3 regions of the Streptomyces clavifer genome follow, and region 1 is predicted to be linked to each of the others. Evidence: predicted binding sites of a transcription regulator. Region 1 holds the regulator's gene; each other region holds the start of a gene.
What was found. Region 1 encodes HrcA, which represses chaperone genes, less so after heat shock. Its sites were predicted from a motif close to TTNGCACTCNGNNNNNCNGAGTGCNAA; they were not measured.
Positions count from the first base shown of each region.

Region 2: a site for HrcA is predicted at 3,247-3,273, ahead of groES (co-chaperone GroES). Genes of this name have one in related genera too.
Region 3: a site for HrcA is predicted at 3,061-3,087, ahead of groL (chaperonin GroEL). Genes of this name have one in related genera too.

Region 1 is NZ_CP107793.1:2,444,212-2,449,393, reverse strand. Features, by position in the region: gene OG927_RS10610 (type 1 periplasmic-binding domain-containing protein) at 1-564, opposite strand, end outside; gene OG927_RS10605 (DUF3097 domain-containing protein) at 748-1,566, opposite strand; gene OG927_RS10600 (MBL fold metallo-hydrolase) at 1,592-2,314, opposite strand; gene hrcA (heat-inducible transcriptional repressor HrcA) at 2,480-3,496, shown strand; gene dnaJ (molecular chaperone DnaJ) at 3,497-4,636, shown strand; gene OG927_RS10585 (nitronate monooxygenase) at 4,770-5,182, shown strand, end outside.
Region 2 is NZ_CP107793.1:4,548,785-4,553,966, forward strand. Features, by position in the region: gene OG927_RS20020 (VOC family protein) at 1-439, shown strand, start outside; gene OG927_RS20025 (DUF1876 domain-containing protein) at 518-790, shown strand; gene OG927_RS20030 (THUMP-like domain-containing protein) at 899-2,125, opposite strand; gene OG927_RS20035 (polysaccharide deacetylase family protein) at 2,249-3,157, shown strand; gene groES (co-chaperone GroES) at 3,428-3,736, shown strand; gene groL (chaperonin GroEL) at 3,836-5,182, shown strand, end outside.
Region 3 is NZ_CP107793.1:4,208,128-4,213,309, forward strand. Features, by position in the region: gene OG927_RS18360 (glucosyl-3-phosphoglycerate synthase) at 1-319, opposite strand, end outside; SAM riboswitch class I at 473-600, shown strand; gene thrC (threonine synthase) at 619-1,917, shown strand; gene OG927_RS18370 (MoaD/ThiS family protein) at 1,946-2,221, shown strand; gene OG927_RS18375 (cold-shock protein) at 2,734-2,940, shown strand; gene groL (chaperonin GroEL) at 3,250-4,872, shown strand.

The DNA.
Region 1 (5,182 bases):
CACGCTCAGTACGGCGATGAAGACGGCGCCCAGGAAGGTCTCCGGCCGTATCGACGCGCGCAGCGAGTCCCACCAGGTGGCGGGACCCGACCGGCGCGCCCGCCAGCGCAGGCTGCCCAGCTGCTCCAGGATCCTTTCGTCGCGCTCGGCCGGCGAGCCGCCGCCCGGCTGGTCGACGACCGTCGCGGTGGCCTGCTCGATGGCGCTCAGGAGGCGGGAACGCGGGAAGACGAAGGGCTTGTACTGCGAGGTGCCCCGGGTCTCCCAGGGGCGCTCCGCCAGCGTGCGCACCATGGACAGTGCTGCCTCGTACGCGGTGTCGCCGTGGGCGTCGAGCAGCTTCACCGGGACCCGGCGCAGCTGGTTCGCCCGGTGGACCTGCAGGACGATCTGCCGCACCCTGCCGTCGATGTCCCCTCCGGCGCCCGCGTCCGCGGCCTGCGCCACGACCAGGGGCATCACCGGCCGGTTGACCCGGTACTGGTCGATCAGTTCCTGTATGAGGTGGAAGACGGCCGAAGCCGCCTCGTTCTCCGCACTGTCCCGCCATACCTCGCGCGTCATCCGCCCCCGGCCTTCCCCGTCAGCCCGCCGAACACGCCGGCCCCTCCGTGCACGCCGGGCCCGTGGAAGACATCGGGCCCGCCGGGCCCGCGGAGCCCCTCCCCCCTCAATAACCGATGGTGCGCGTGTGGCGCAGCCCTTCATGGGGATCGGTACCGGATCCTCGTCAACGGCCTCGGTACATCAGTCCGGAACCGTGACGAAGTCAATCAATTCCTCTACGCGGCCCAGCAGTTGCGGTTCCAGATCCTTGTAGGAGCCGACCTTGGACAGGATGTGCTGCCAGGCCGCGCCCGTGTTCTCCGGCCACCCCAGCGCACGGCACACCCCCGTCTTCCAGTCCTGGCCGCGCGGCACCGCCGGCCACCCGGGGATCCCCACGGACGACGGCTTCACCGCTTCCCAGACATCGATGTACGGGTGCCCCACCACCAGCACGTTCGCGTCCGTGACCCGCGCGGCGATCCGGGACTCCTTGGACCCCGGCACCAGGTGGTCGACCAGGACCCCGAGCCGGGCGTCCGGGCCCGGGGAGAACTCGCGGACGATCGCCGGGAGGTCGTCGACGCCCTCCAGGTACTCCACGACCACGCCCTCGATGCGCAGGTCGTCCCCCCAGACCCGCTCGACCAGCTCGGCGTCGTGCCTGCCCTCGACGTAGATCCGGCCGGCCCGCGCCACCCGCGCCCGCGCACCGGGGACCGCCACCGAACCGGAGGCGGTCCGTGCGGGGCGCACGGGGCCGCCGGCCGACGGGCGCACGAGGGTGACCACCCTCCCCTCCAGCAGGAAGCCGCGGGGCTCCATCGGGAACACCCGGTGCTTGCCGAAGCGGTCCTCCAGGGTGACCGTGGGCCCCTGGGCCGTCTTCTCGCACCGGATCACCGCTCCGCAGAAGCCGCTGGCGGCCTCCTCGACGACCAGATCGGGCTCGGCGGGCACCTCGGGGGCGGGGGCGGACTTCTTCCACGGCGGAGTCAGGTCCGGCTGGTAGCTGCGCATGGCAGCACGATAATCGGGGCCCCTTTCACGACACGCCGAAGCGGGTGGCCAGCCGGTCGCGCTGCGCCCGTACGAACGCCGCGTCCACCACCGCCCCGTGTCCCGGCACGTACAGCGCGTCCTCCCCGCCCAGCTCCAGCAGCCGGTCCAGTGCGGCGGGCCAGTGCGAGGGGACCGCGTCCTGGCCGGCCTGCGGCTCGCCGGACTCCTCGACCAGGTCGCCGCAGAGCACCACGGCGGGTGAGCCCGGCACCAGCACCGCCAGGTCGTGGCCGGTGTGACCCGGCCCCACGTTGGCCAGCAGGACCTGCAGGCCGCCGCCCAGGTCGAGCGTCCACTCGCCGCTCACCTGGTGGTGCGGCGCCACGAGCACGTCCGTCGCGGCGGTCGCGTCCTCCTCGCTCATCCCGTGCCGCATCGCGTCCGCGCGCAGCTGTGCGGCCCCGTGCGTCAGCAGCTCCGCCGTGCCGACCGCCCCGTAGACCTCCGCCCCGGCGAACGCGGCGGTGCCCAGTACGTGGTCGAAGTGCGGATGGCTCAGTGCGATATGCGTCACCCTGCGGCCGAGCAGGGCCTCCGCCTGGGTGCGCAGCTCGGCCCCCTCCCGCAGCGTCGAACCGGTGTCGTGGAGCAGCACGGCGTCCGCCCCGGCCACCAGCGTGGCCGTCGCGTCCCAGACGGGAAGGCGCCGGCGTCCCGTACCGTTGCCCAACCGCTCCCAGCCGAAGTCTTCCCAAGAGGCGTCCATACGGCGACGCTATCGGCAACGACCTGCACACTCGCGCGACGGCGTGGCCGGTCGCCCTTGCCCCGGCCCCACCCCGCCCCCGTACACTGACCGGGGGGATTGCTGGCACTCGAAAGCGCAGAGTGCCAGGCAGACACCGGAGAACCACAGCTGGAGGTGTGCGCGATGCTCAGCGAACGCAGACTCGAAGTGCTGCGCGCCATCGTCCAGGACTATGTCGGCACCGAGGAGCCCGTCGGCTCCAAGGCGCTCACGGAGCGGCACAGGCTCGGGGTCTCCCCGGCCACCGTGCGCAACGACATGGCGGTGCTGGAGGACGAGGGCTTCATCGCCCAGCCGCACACCAGTGCGGGGCGGATTCCGACGGACAAGGGATACCGGCTCTTCGTCGACAAGCTCGCGGGCGTCAAGCCCCTGTCGTCGCCGGAGCGCAGGGCCATCCAGAACTTCCTCGCCGGCGCGGTCGACCTCGACGACGTCGTGGGCCGCACGGTCCGGCTGCTCGCGCAGCTGACCCGTCAGGTCGCCGTCGTGCAGTACCCCTCGCTGACCCGTTCGACGGTGCGGCACGTGGAACTGCTCGCGCTCGCGCCGGCCCGCCTGATGCTCGTACTGATCACGGATACGGGCCGGGTCGAACAGCGTATGATCGACTGCCCCGCCCCGTTCGGCGAGACCTCTCTCGCCGATCTGCGGGCCCGGCTCAACAGCCGGGTCGTCGGACGCCGCTTCGCGGACGTTCCGCAACTGGTGCAGGACCTGCCGGAGTCCTTCGAGAACGAGGACCGGGGGACCGTCTCGACGGTTCTCTCCGTCCTTCTCGAGACTCTGGTCGAAGAGACGGAGGAGCGGCTGATGATCGGCGGCACCTCCAACCTCACCCGCTTCGGGCACGACTTCCCTGTGATGATCCGGCCGGTGCTGGAAGCACTGGAGGAACAGGTCGTCCTGCTGAAGCTGCTCGGTGAGGCCAAGGACTCGGGCATGACCGTACGGATCGGGCACGAGAACGCCCACGAGGGCCTCAACGCCACGTCCGTCGTCGCGGTCGGCTACGGTTCGGGCGACGAGGCAGTCGCCAAACTCGGCGTGGTCGGACCGACCCGCATGGACTACCCCGGAACGATGGGAGCGGTACGCGCAGTGGCACGTTACGTCGGACAGATCCTGGCGGAGTCGTAAGTGGCCACGGACTACTACGCCGTACTCGGCGTGCGCCGCGACGCATCTCAGGACGAGATCAAGAAGGCATTCCGCAGGCTCGCCCGCGAGCTGCACCCGGATGTCAACCCGGATCCGAAGACCCAGGAGCGGTTCAAGGAGATCAACGCCGCTTACGAGGTGCTCTCGGACCCGCAGAAGAAGCAGGTCTACGACCTCGGCGGCGACCCGCTGTCCGCCTCGGGCGGTGGCGGTGGCGCGGGCGGTTTCGGAGCCGGCGGCTTCGGCAACTTCAGCGACATCATGGACGCGTTCTTCGGCAACGCGGCCCAGCGCGGGCCCCGTTCGCGGACCCGGCGCGGCCAGGACGCCATGATCAGGCTGGAGATCGACCTCAACGAGGCGGCCTTCGGTACGACCAAGGACATCCAGGTCGACACGGCGGTCGTCTGTACGACCTGCAGTGGCGAGGGCGCCGCACCCGGCACCTCCGCGCAGACCTGCGACATGTGCCGCGGCCGCGGCGAGGTCTCCCAGGTCACCCGGTCCTTCCTCGGCCAGGTCATGACCTCGCGGCCCTGCCCGCAGTGCCAGGGCTTCGGCACCGTCGTGCCGACCCCGTGCCCCGAGTGCGCCGGCGACGGCCGCATCCGCTCGCGGCGCACCCTCACCGTGAAGATCCCCGCGGGCGTCGACAACGGCACCCGCATCCAGCTCGCGGGCGAGGGAGAGGTCGGCCCCGGCGGCGGCCCGGCCGGTGATCTGTACGTCGAGATCCACGAGCTGTCGCACGCGGTGTTCCAGCGGCGCGGTGACGACCTGCACTGCACCGTCACCATCCCGATGACCGCCGCTGCGCTCGGCACCCAGGTGCCGCTGGAGACGCTGGACGGGCTCGAGGAGATCGACATCAGACCGGGCACTCAGTCCGGCCAGTCGGTCCCGCTGCACGGGCGCGGCATCACACACCTGCGCGGCGGCGGCCGCGGTGACCTGATCGTGCACGTCGAGGTCATGACCCCGACGAAGATGGACCCCGAGCAGGAGCGCCTCCTGCGGGAGCTCTCCAAGCTGCGCGGCGAGGAGCGGCCCACCGGCCAGTTCCAGCCGGGCCAGCAGGGACTGTTCTCCCGGCTGAAGGACGCCTTCAACGGCCGCTGAACCCCGTACGACCGCGTCACCCCACCGCCCGCCGGCTCCGTACCGGCGGGCGGTGCCGCGTGCTGCGCCCGCCCCTCCGGCCGCCCGCATCGGCTGATTCGGCGCGGTGCACGGGACGTGGCACGATGCCGTCATGTCCTTGGCGCTGACCGATCTCTGCCGGTATCCGATCGTGCAGGCCCCGATGGCGGGCGGTGTCTCCTCGCCCCAGCTGGTCGGGGCCGTCGCCGATGCCGGAGCACTCGGCTTCCTGGCCGCCGGCTACAAGACGGCGGACGGGATGTACCACGAAATCAAGGAGCTGCGCCGGCTGACCGGCCGGCCCTTCGGCGTCAACCTCTTCATGCCGCAGCCGCTGCTCGCCGACCCGAGCGCCGTGGAGGTCTACCGCCACCAGCTCGCCGGTGAGGCCTCCTGGTACGAGACCCCGCTCGGCGACCCGGACTCCAGCGGGGACGACGGCTACGAGGCCAAGGTCGCGATCCTGCTGGACGACCCGGTTCCCGTCGTCTCCTTCACCTTCGGCTGCCCCACCCGCGAGGTCCT
Region 2 (5,182 bases), 2.1 Mb from region 1:
GTTCGACGGCCAGGCCCGGGAGGCCGCGGAGTTCTACGTCTCCGTCTTCGGCGGCGACTCACGCATCGTCGACGTCACGTACTACACCGAGGCCTCCCCGGGGGAGCCCGGGACGGTGCTGACCGTGGACTTCGTGCTCGCCGGACAGGAGTACACCGCGCTCAACGGCGGCCCGCAGTTCACCTTCAGCGAGGCCGTCTCGCTGAGCGTGGACTGCGCCGACCAGGCGGAGGTCGACACGCTGTGGGCGAAGCTCACCGAGGGCGGCGAGGAGAGCATGTGCGGATGGCTGAAGGACAGGTACGGCATGTCCTGGCAGATCATCCCGCGCGCCCTGCGCGAGGTGCTCTCCGACCCCGACAAGGCCAGGGCCGAGCGGGCGATGAAGGCCATGCTGGGCATGCGGAAGCTGGACGTCCGGGCGCTGCGGGACGCGTGAGACCCGCCCGCCCGCACGCCGTGCGAGGCCGGGCGGACGGGCGCACCCTGGAGACAGGACTTCCGGGAGGTGACCGTCATGATGGAGACCACTGTCGGATGGCATATCGAGCTGGAATTCGAAGAGGACACGCACCGCACCCGCGCGGCCGCTCTCGTGCGGCTGAGTGACGGGACCGAGGTACGGGCCCACGGATACGCCAGCCGTCATCCCTCCGACGCGGAGCAGCCGAGGGTCGGCGAGGAGATCGCGGGAGCCCGCGCGCTCAACGAACTGGCCATGAAGCTGCTCACCAAGGCGCACGACGAGATCGACGACGCGTCCGGCCGGACGTCGTACCCGCTGACCTGACACGACCCGACCTGACGCCGCGGACCCCGGGGCGGGGCCGTACGGGGGTATACCCGCCGGGGTGCTCCGGACCCGGGCGCGTCGGCGGGAGACGCCGCCCGCCGGTGGTCAGGGCCGCTTCACGGGCTGCCCGATGAGCATCGTCGGGGCCCCGGCCACCCGGGTCAGGAAGACGGTGGCGGCGTGCGGCCCCTCGAGCTTCATTCTGCGCCGCAGTTCCTCGGGTTCGACCGCGGACCCGCGCTTCTTGACGGTCAGCACACCGACCTGCCGCTCGCGGAGCAGGGCCTTGAGCTTCTTCATGTTGAACGGGAGCCGGTCGGTGATCTCGTAGGCGGTCGTGCAGTCGGAGGTGTACAGCTCGTCGTTCGTGACGTACGCGATCGTCTCGTCGACCAGCCTTCCCCCGCACCGTTCCACGACCGCGGCGACCAGATGGGCGCGAATGACGGCGCCGTCGGGTTCGTACAGGTAGCGCCCGACGGGACCGACGGGCGGGGCGGGGAGTGGGGCGTCGGCGGTCAGGGTCGCGCCCGACGGGAGCAGGGTCGCCCGGAAGCGGCCCGGGGTGAAGCCCTCGCCGAACCAGAGCACGGCCTCCTTCACGTCACCGCCGTCCGAGATCCACTCGGCCTCGGCGTCCGGCCCGATCGCCTCGTGCGGGACGCCCGGGGCGATCTTCAGGGCCGCGCGGGGAGCCTTCATCGCGGCCCCGGTCGCCCAGGAGAGCGGCGGCGAGTAGGCCTCGGGGTCGAAGATCCTGCCGCGCCCGCCGCGCCGGGCCGGGTCGACGAAGACGGCGTCGTGACCGGACGTGTCGATCCCGGTGACGTCCGCGCACCGCACCTCGACGAGGTCCTGGAGGCCGAGCGCCAGGGCGTTGGCGCGGGCGACCTCCGCGGTCAGCGGGTCACGGTCCACGGCCAGCACGGAGATGCCCGCCCTGGCCAGCGCGATCGCGTCGCCGCCGATCCCGCAGCAGAGGTCGGCCACGCTCCGCACGCCGCCGAGCCCCGCGAACCGCTCGGCGCGGTGGGTGGCGACCGAGGTCCGGGTCGCCTGCTCCACGCCGTTCGGGGTGAAGAACATCCGGTACGCGTCCGCCGCCCCGAACTTCGCCACCGCCCGCTGCCGCAGCCGCGCCTGGCCGAGCGCGGCCGACACCAGGGCGGCCGGGTGCGTACGGCGCAGCCTGGTCGCCGTGGCCAGCTCGTGGGCCGGGTCGTGGTCGCGCAGCTCCGCCAGCAGCGCCGCGCCCTCGGGCGTGCGCAGGGCCGTGAAGGCGGCGAGCGGGTCGGACGGGTCTGCGGGGTCCGCAGGGGGGTGGGCGTTCACCGGTCCATTGTGAGCCAGCCGGGGGACGTGACGGGCCCGCCGGAGGTGTCGGGGCGGGGGCCCTCTGACCGGCTGGCAGGATGCGGCGCCATGCAGCCAGTACGACAAAACGAAAAATCCGCCATGAAGCGGCACAGACCGGTCCGTGCGGTCCTGGTGGCTCTGCTGGTCGCCGCCATCGCCTCCGCGTGTGCCGAAGGGACGGACGGCGGGGGGACGGACCAGGGGCGGCGGGCCGAGCCGGCGGCCGGCCGGCCCGGAGCGGCCGCCGCTCCCCCGCCTGCGGCCGCCCGTGCCGAGCGGCTGAAGCGGCAGCAGGCCGCACGCGTGGCCGCGGCGAAGAAGTGGGGGCTGGCCGAGGTCCCGCTGGTCCCCCCGGCGCCGCCCGCCGAGAAGCCGCGCATCACCACGCGCGAGGGGTTCGAGGTCGAGGGCGGGGACGCGCTCCCCCCGGTCTTCACCACCGTCCCGACCAAGGAGCGGATTGTTTTTCTGACGATCGACGACGGCGCGGAGAAGGACCCCGAGCTGCTGAGGATGATGACGGAGCTGGGCATCCCCTACAGCGCCTTCATCAGCGACTACGTCGTGAGTGACGACTACGGGTACTTCAAGGACATGCAGGCGCGCGGCGTCACCCTCAGCAACCACACCCTCAACCACCGCTACCTGCCCGGACTCTCGAAGGCCGACCAGCGGCGGGAGATCTGCGGCGAACAGGACAAGATCGAGAAGTACTTCGGGAAGCGGCCCACCCTCTTCAGGCCGCCGTTCGGCAACTACAACGGCGACACCCTGCGCATCGCCGGGTCCTGCGGCATCGAGGCCGTTCCCCTGTGGGCGGCCGAGGCGTTCCCCGACCACATGGAGTGGCGGGAGCCGGACCGGGACCTGCACCCCGGCGACATCGTGCTCACCCACTTCCGCGGGCGCGAGGAATGGAAGGGGTCCATGACCGACATGGTCCGCAGCGTCATGAAGACGATCACGGGCAAGGGGTACGCCGTGGCCAGGCTGGAGGACTACGTCTGAGGGCACTTCCCCGCGCCCGGAACGCCGCGGCCCTCTCCCGCGTTGTCCGGGCGTGCGCCGGTCCGAGCGCGCCACGCGAGGGTGGTGAATTGGCACTCCGCTTGACCGAGTGCTAATCGCGGTCATAGTCTCAGGTCTGGCACTCCCCACTGGAGAGTGCCAGCACCACCGTGCGACAGGGCAGGTCCGGCACCCGCGACGACGGATCGACCTGGTCGCCACCCTCAGACTGTTAAACCCCGTGAGATCTCCGAAGGGGGAGACCGGATCGTGTCGACCACCAGCTCCAAGGTTGCGATCAAGCCGCTCGAGGACCGCATTGTGGTCCAGCCGCTCGACGCCGAGCAGACCACGGCTTCCGGCCTGGTCATTCCGGACACCGCCAAGGAGAAGCCCCAGGAGGGCGTCGTCCTGGCCGTGGGCCCGGGCCGCTTCGAGAACGGCGAGCGCCTTCCGCTCGACGTCAAGACCGGCGATGTCGTTCTGTACAGCAAGTACGGCGGTACCGAGGTGAAGTACAACGGCGAGGAGTACCTCGTCCTCTCGGCGCGCGACGTTCTCGCGATCGTCGAGAAGTAGTTCATCCACGTTTGCTTCTGTTCTGCGCCCCTGGCCCCCCTGCGAGATAACTAGCCGGGTGGTGAGGGGCGCAGTTCGTTCGAGAGGACAGCTCAGCCCATGGCGAAGATTCTGAAGTTCGACGAGGACGCCCGTCGCGCCCTTGAGCGCGGCGTCAACAAGCTTGCCGACACGGTGAAGGTGACGATCGGTCCGAAGGGCCGCAACGTCGTCATCGACAAGAAGTTCGGCGCTCCCACCATCACCAACGACGGTGTCACCATCGCGCGCGAGGTCGAGCTCGACGACCCGTACGAGAACCTCGGTGCCCAGCTGGTGAAGGAGGTGGCGACCAAGACCAACGACGTAGCGGGTGACGGCACCACCACCGCCACCGTGCTCGCCCAGGCGCTCGTTCGCGAGGGTCTGCGCAACGTTGCCGCGGGCGCGTCCCCGGCCGCCCTGAAGAAGGGCATCGACGCCGCCGTGAAGGCCGTGTCCGAGGAGCTCCTCGCGACCGCCCGCCCGATCGACGACAAGTCCGACATCGCCGCCGTGGCCGCGCTCTCCGCGCAGGACAGCCAGGTCGGCGAGCTCATCGCGGACGCGATGGACAAGGTCGGCAAGGACGGTGTCATCACCGTCGAGGAGTCCAACACCTTCGGTCTGGACCTCGAGTTCACCGAGGGCATGGCCTTCGACAAGGGCTACCTGTCCCCGTACATGGTGACCGACCAGGAGCGTATGGAGGCCGTCCTCGACGACCCGTACATCCTGATCCACCAGGGCAAGATCGGCTCCATCCAGGAGCTGCTCCCGCTGCTGGAGAAGGTCATCCAGGCCGGCGCCTCCAAGCCGCTCCTGATCATCGCCGAGGACGTCGAGGGCGAGGCGCTCTCCACCCTCGTCGTCAACAAGATCCGTGGCACCTTCAACGCCGTCGCGGTGAAGGCCCCGGGCTTCGGCGACCGCCGCAAGGCCATGCTCGGCGACATCGCCACCCTCACCGGTGCGACCGTCATCGCCGAAGAGGTCGGCCTCAAGCTCGACGGCGCCGGTCTGGACGTGCTGGGCACCGCCCGCCGCGTCACCGTCTCGAAGGACGACACGACCATCGTCGACGGCGGCGGCGACTCCGCCGACGTCAAGGGCCGCGTCAACCAGATCAAGGCCGAGATCGAGTCCACGGACTCCGACTGGGACCGCGAGAAGCTCCAGGAGCGCCTCGCGAAGCTGGCCGGCGGCGTGTGCGTGATCCGTGTCGGTGCCGCCACCGAGGTGGAGCTCAAGGAGAAGAAGCACCGTCTGGAGGACGCCATCTCCGCGACCCGCGCCGCGGTCGAGGAGGGCATCGTCTCCGGTGGTGGCTCCGCTCTGGTCCACGCCGTCAAGGTCCTCGAGGGCAACCTCGGCAAGACCGGCGACGAGGCCACGGGTGTCGCGGTCGTGCGCCGCGCCGCCGTCGAG
Region 3 (5,182 bases), 1.8 Mb from region 1:
GGACGGCGGGCAGCGAGGGGAGGATTGCGTCCCGGTGCACGACGCGGGCGCCCGCCCGCCGGGCCACCTCGGCGGTGGCGTCGGTGGAACCGGAGTCGATCACGACCAGCTCGTCGACGAGCCGGACCTTCTCCATGAGCTCGCGCCTGATCTCCGCGACGATCGCGCCGACCGTCGCCTCCTCGTTCAGCGCGGGCAGCACGACACTCACGCTCGCACGGTGCGGATCCCTCGCCCGGGCGGCCGTGAGCCGGTCGAGCGGGCGGTCGGCGGCTGACCAGGAACGCCTGCTCAGCCAGCGTTCCACCTCTTCCAGCACGGTCGATACTCCCTGTATGTGATCCATCTCGCGGTGCGGACGACTATCTCCATCGCCCGGGGCTTCGGTTACAGTCTTGAACAACGCGGATGGCCCTCGCATGTCGGGGTCGGTCCGCGAATAAATGCCCGGATCCATGATCCGGTGCCACAGCGCTCATCCAGAGGGACTGAGGGAACGGCCCGTTGAAGTCCCGGCAACCCTCCTGCCGACCGCGAGGTCACGGTGGGGAAGGTGCCAATTCCGTCTTGTGGCGAAATACGTCGCGAGGAAGATGAGGAGAAAGGGCCTCCGCCATCATGGCCGTGCAGACAGTTGCAACAAACAACAATTCCTCCGCCGTGGACCTCGGTCCCGCCGTAGCGCTTTCCTGCCGCGAATGCAGCGAACGTTTCGAGCTCGGCCCCATTTTCGCCTGTGCGTCCTGTTTCGGGCCGCTCGAGGTGGCGTACGACCTGCCGAGCGGCTCGCCCGAAGAGCTGAAGAAGCGCATCGCCGAAGGCCCGGACAACATCTGGCGCTACGCGCCGCTGCTGCCGGTCCCCTCGGACGTCGCGGACAAGCCCAACATCAACCCCGGCTTCACGAAGCTGGTCAAGGCCGACAACCTCGCCCGTGAGCTGGGCGTCACCGGCGGCCTGTACGTCAAGGACGACTCCGGCAACCCGACGCACTCCTTCAAGGACCGCGTCGTCGCGATCGCCGTCGAGGCCGCCCGCGCCTTCGGATTCACCACCCTCTCCTGCTCCTCCACCGGCAACCTCGCCGGTGCGGTGGGTGCCGCCGCGGCCCGCGCCGGCTTCCGCTCCTGCGTGTTCATCCCGCACGACCTGGAGCAGGGCAAGGTCGTCATGGCCGCGGTGTACGGCGGTGAGCTGGTCGGCATCGAGGGCAATTACGACGACGTCAACCGCTTCTGCTCCGAGCTCATCGGAGACCCGCTCGGCGAGGGCTGGGGCTTCGTCAACGTCAACCTGCGGCCGTACTACGGCGAGGGTTCCAAGACCCTGGCGTACGAGATCTGCGAGCAGCTCGGCTGGCGGCTGCCCGACCAGCTCGTCATCCCGATCGCGTCCGGATCGCAGCTCACGAAGATCGACAAGGGCCTCCAGGAGCTGATCAAGCTCGGCCTGGTCGAGGACAGGCCGTACAAGATCTTCGGCGCGCAGGCCGAGGGCTGCTCCCCGGTCTCCGCCGCCTTCAAGGCCGGCCACGACGTCGTCCGGCCGCAGAAGCCGAACACGATCGCCAAGTCCCTCGCCATCGGGAACCCGGCCGACGGCCCGTACGTCCTGGACATCGCCCGGCGCACCGGCGGTGCCGTGGAGGACGTGAACGACGAGCAGGTCGTCGACGCGATCAAGCTGCTGGCCCGCACCGAGGGCATCTTCGCGGAGACCGCGGGCGGTGTGACGGTCGGCGTGACGCAGAAGCTGATCGAGGCCGGTCTGCTCGACCCGACGCTGACCACCGTCGTCCTGAACACCGGTGACGGGCTGAAGACGCTGGACGCCGTCGCCCCGACGACCGGCGTGGCGGCGACGATCCGGCCCAGCCTGGAGGCGTTCCGCGCCGCGGGCCTCGCCGCCGCCAACTGACCACCCGAGACCGAAGGAAGGCACCCACATGAGCGTCAAGGTCCGTATCCCCACCATTCTCCGCACCTACACGGGCGGTCAGGCCGAGGTCCCGGCGGAGGGCGCGATCCTCTCGGAGGTCATCGAGTCGCTGGAGAAGGACCACCCGGGCATCGCGGCCCGCGTCCTGGACGACCAGGGCAAGCTGCGCCGCTTCGTGAACGTGTACGTCAACGACGACGACGTGCGCTTCGAGGGCGGCCTGGAGGCCGCCACCCCGGACGGCGCCGGCATCTCGATCATTCCGGCCGTCGCCGGAGGCTGACCGCCGGGCGGGCCCGCGCCGGGCCGCTGACGGACGTGGGTCCGGCCGTCGTGTGCGAGGCAGGGGCCCGGGGTCCCGCCGGCTCCGTCGACTCCATCGGCTCCATTGCGTGAACATCATTGCCCCCTCCGCGAGAGAAGCGGAGGGGGCAATTCTGCAGGATTGAGCGGGGTACAGTTGGGGAAGCCCCCTCAGCTGCCCGCGCCGCCCGCATATGAGAATGCGCCCGGTCGCGATAAGAAGCAGCCAAAGTGCGTGAACCCCTTGAGGCATAAGTGGCCTTTGTCAGGCCCGACTTGCCCCGGAACATCCACGGTTCCCCCTATCCGGGCATTCGGCCATGCCCAGAATTCTCGTCCGATTGACCTGTTGCAGAGGGCAGTTGGGCGGATACATTCGGCCGCGGTCGACGCGTTCCGGCGCACGCCACCCTCTCCTGTCGGAGGGTGACTTCTGACCCGGGCCCGCGAAGTGCGGACCTGCGCAAGGGCCAGTAATAGGGGAGTAAGGCTATGGCTCAGGGCACCGTCAAGTGGTTCAACGCGGAGAAGGGGTACGGCTTCATCGCGGTCGACGGTGGTGCGGATGTCTTCGTCCACTACAGCGCGATCCAGATGGACGGATACCGCACCCTCGAAGAGGGTCAGCGAGTTGAATTCGAGATCTCGCAGGGCCAGAAGGGGCCGCAGGCGGACATGGTCAAGCTCGCCGTCGGCTGAGCTCGGCGCGGTCGGCCGACGACACCACTCACACACGCAGGGCCCGTACCTCCGAAGAGGGGGACGGGCCCTTCGTGCGTGTGTGCGCCCCTCCCGGTTGTCCACCGACGGAGGGGGACGCTTGCACTCGCAGGGGTCGAGTGCTAATTATTGGCGTTAGCACTCTCCAGGTGAGAGTGACAGAACTTGGACCGGGCCGGTGAGGCCCGCAGGCTCTGTGGGGCAAGGAACCACAGAGCACGCTGGCCGTCCGTCGCGGGCGCCTCTCGGTCCGGAGAAATCCACCCCTGTCCGGGAGGACCACTTCACATGGCCAAGATCATCGCGTTCGACGAGGAGGCACGGCGCGGTCTCGAGCGCGGGATGAACCAGCTCGCCGACGCCGTCAAGGTCACCCTCGGCCCCAAGGGCCGTAACGTCGTCCTCGAGAAGAAGTGGGGCGCGCCCACGATCACCAACGATGGTGTTTCCATCGCCAAGGAGATCGAGCTCGAGGACCCGTACGAGAAGATCGGTGCGGAACTGGTCAAGGAGGTCGCCAAGAAGACGGACGACGTCGCCGGCGACGGTACGACCACCGCAACCGTTCTTGCTCAGGCGCTCGTCCGCGAGGGCCTGCGCAACGTCGCCGCGGGTGCCAACCCGATGGCTCTCAAGCGTGGCATCGAGAAGGCCGTCGAGGCCGTCTCCGCCGCTCTGCTGGAGCAGGCGAAGGACGTGGAGACCAAGGAGCAGATCGCTTCGACGGCCTCCATCTCCGCCGCCGACACCGAGATCGGCGCCAAGATCGCCGAGGCGATGGACAAGGTCGGCAAGGAAGGCGTCATCACCGTCGAGGAGTCCCAGACCTTCGGTCTGGAGCTCGAGCTCACCGAGGGTATGCGCTTCGACAAGGGCTACATCTCGGCGTACTTCGCCACCGACATGGAGCGTATGGAGACGTCGTTCGACGACCCGTACATCCTGATCGTCAACTCCAAGATCAGCAACGTGAAGGACCTCCTTCCGCTGCTCGAGAAGGTCATGCAGTCGGGCAAGCCCCTGCTGATCATCGCGGAGGACGTCGAGGGCGAGGCTCTGTCGACGCTGGTCGTCAACAAGATCCGTGGCACCTTCAAGTCCGTGGCCGTCAAGGCTCCGGGCTTCGGTGACCGCCGCAAGGCCATGCTCGGCGACATCGCCATCCTCACCGGTGGCACCGTCATCTCCGAGGAGGTCGGTCTCAAGCTGGAGAACGCCGGCGTCGACCTGCTCGGCACCGCCCGCAAGGTCGTCATCACCAAGGACGAGACGACCATCGTCGACGGTGGCGGCGACAGCGACCAGGTTCAGGGCCGCGTCAAGCAGATCCGTGCCGAGATCGAGAACTCCGACTCGGACTACGACCGCGAGAAGCTCCAGGAGCGCCTCGCGAAGCTGGCCGGCGGCGTGGCCGTCATCAAGGCCGGCGCCGCCACCGAGGTGGAGCTGAAGGAGCGCAAGCACCGCATCGAGGACGCGGTGCGCAACGCCAAGGCCGCCGTCGAGGAGGGCATCGTCGCCGGTGGTGGCGTGGCTCTGCTCCAGGCCTCGGCCGTCTTCGAGAAGCTCGACCTGACCGGTGACGAGGCCACGGGCGCCAACGCCGTGAAGCTCGCGCTGGAGGCTCCGCTCAAGCAGATCGCCGTCAACGGCGGTCTCGAGGGTGGCGTCATCGTCGAGAAGGTGCGCAACCTGCCGATCGGTCACGGCCTGAACGCCGCGACCGGCGAGTACGTCGACATGATCGCCGAGGGCATCATCGACCCGGCGAAGGTCACGCGCTCCGCTCTGCAGAACGCCGCGTCCATCGCCGCGCTCTTCCTCACGACCGAGGCCGTCATCGCCGACAAGCCGGAGAAGGCCTCCGCGGCCGCTCCGGGCGGCATGCCGGGCGGGGACATGGACTTCTGATCCCTCGGGACCAGTAGCTCCACGCAGTACCTGTACGACGCCGGCCCCCGGGATTCGTCCCGGGGGCCGGCGTCGTACCCGCAGTGCGCCGTCCCCCGTGGCCGCCGTTTCCGTCGCGCCGTTCAACGGCGGCCACGGGGCCTCCCGGCGCGCCGTGGCGGCCGTGTCGTGCCCGCTGTCACCCGGGGGAACGGGCCGCGCGGATACACGGTCGGCCCGTCGCCGCGTACCGGACGCCGCGGACACGGCGAAGCTCCACGGGCAGGTGCGAGAGGGGTGCCCCCACTCGCACCTGCCGGATACTGGTGGC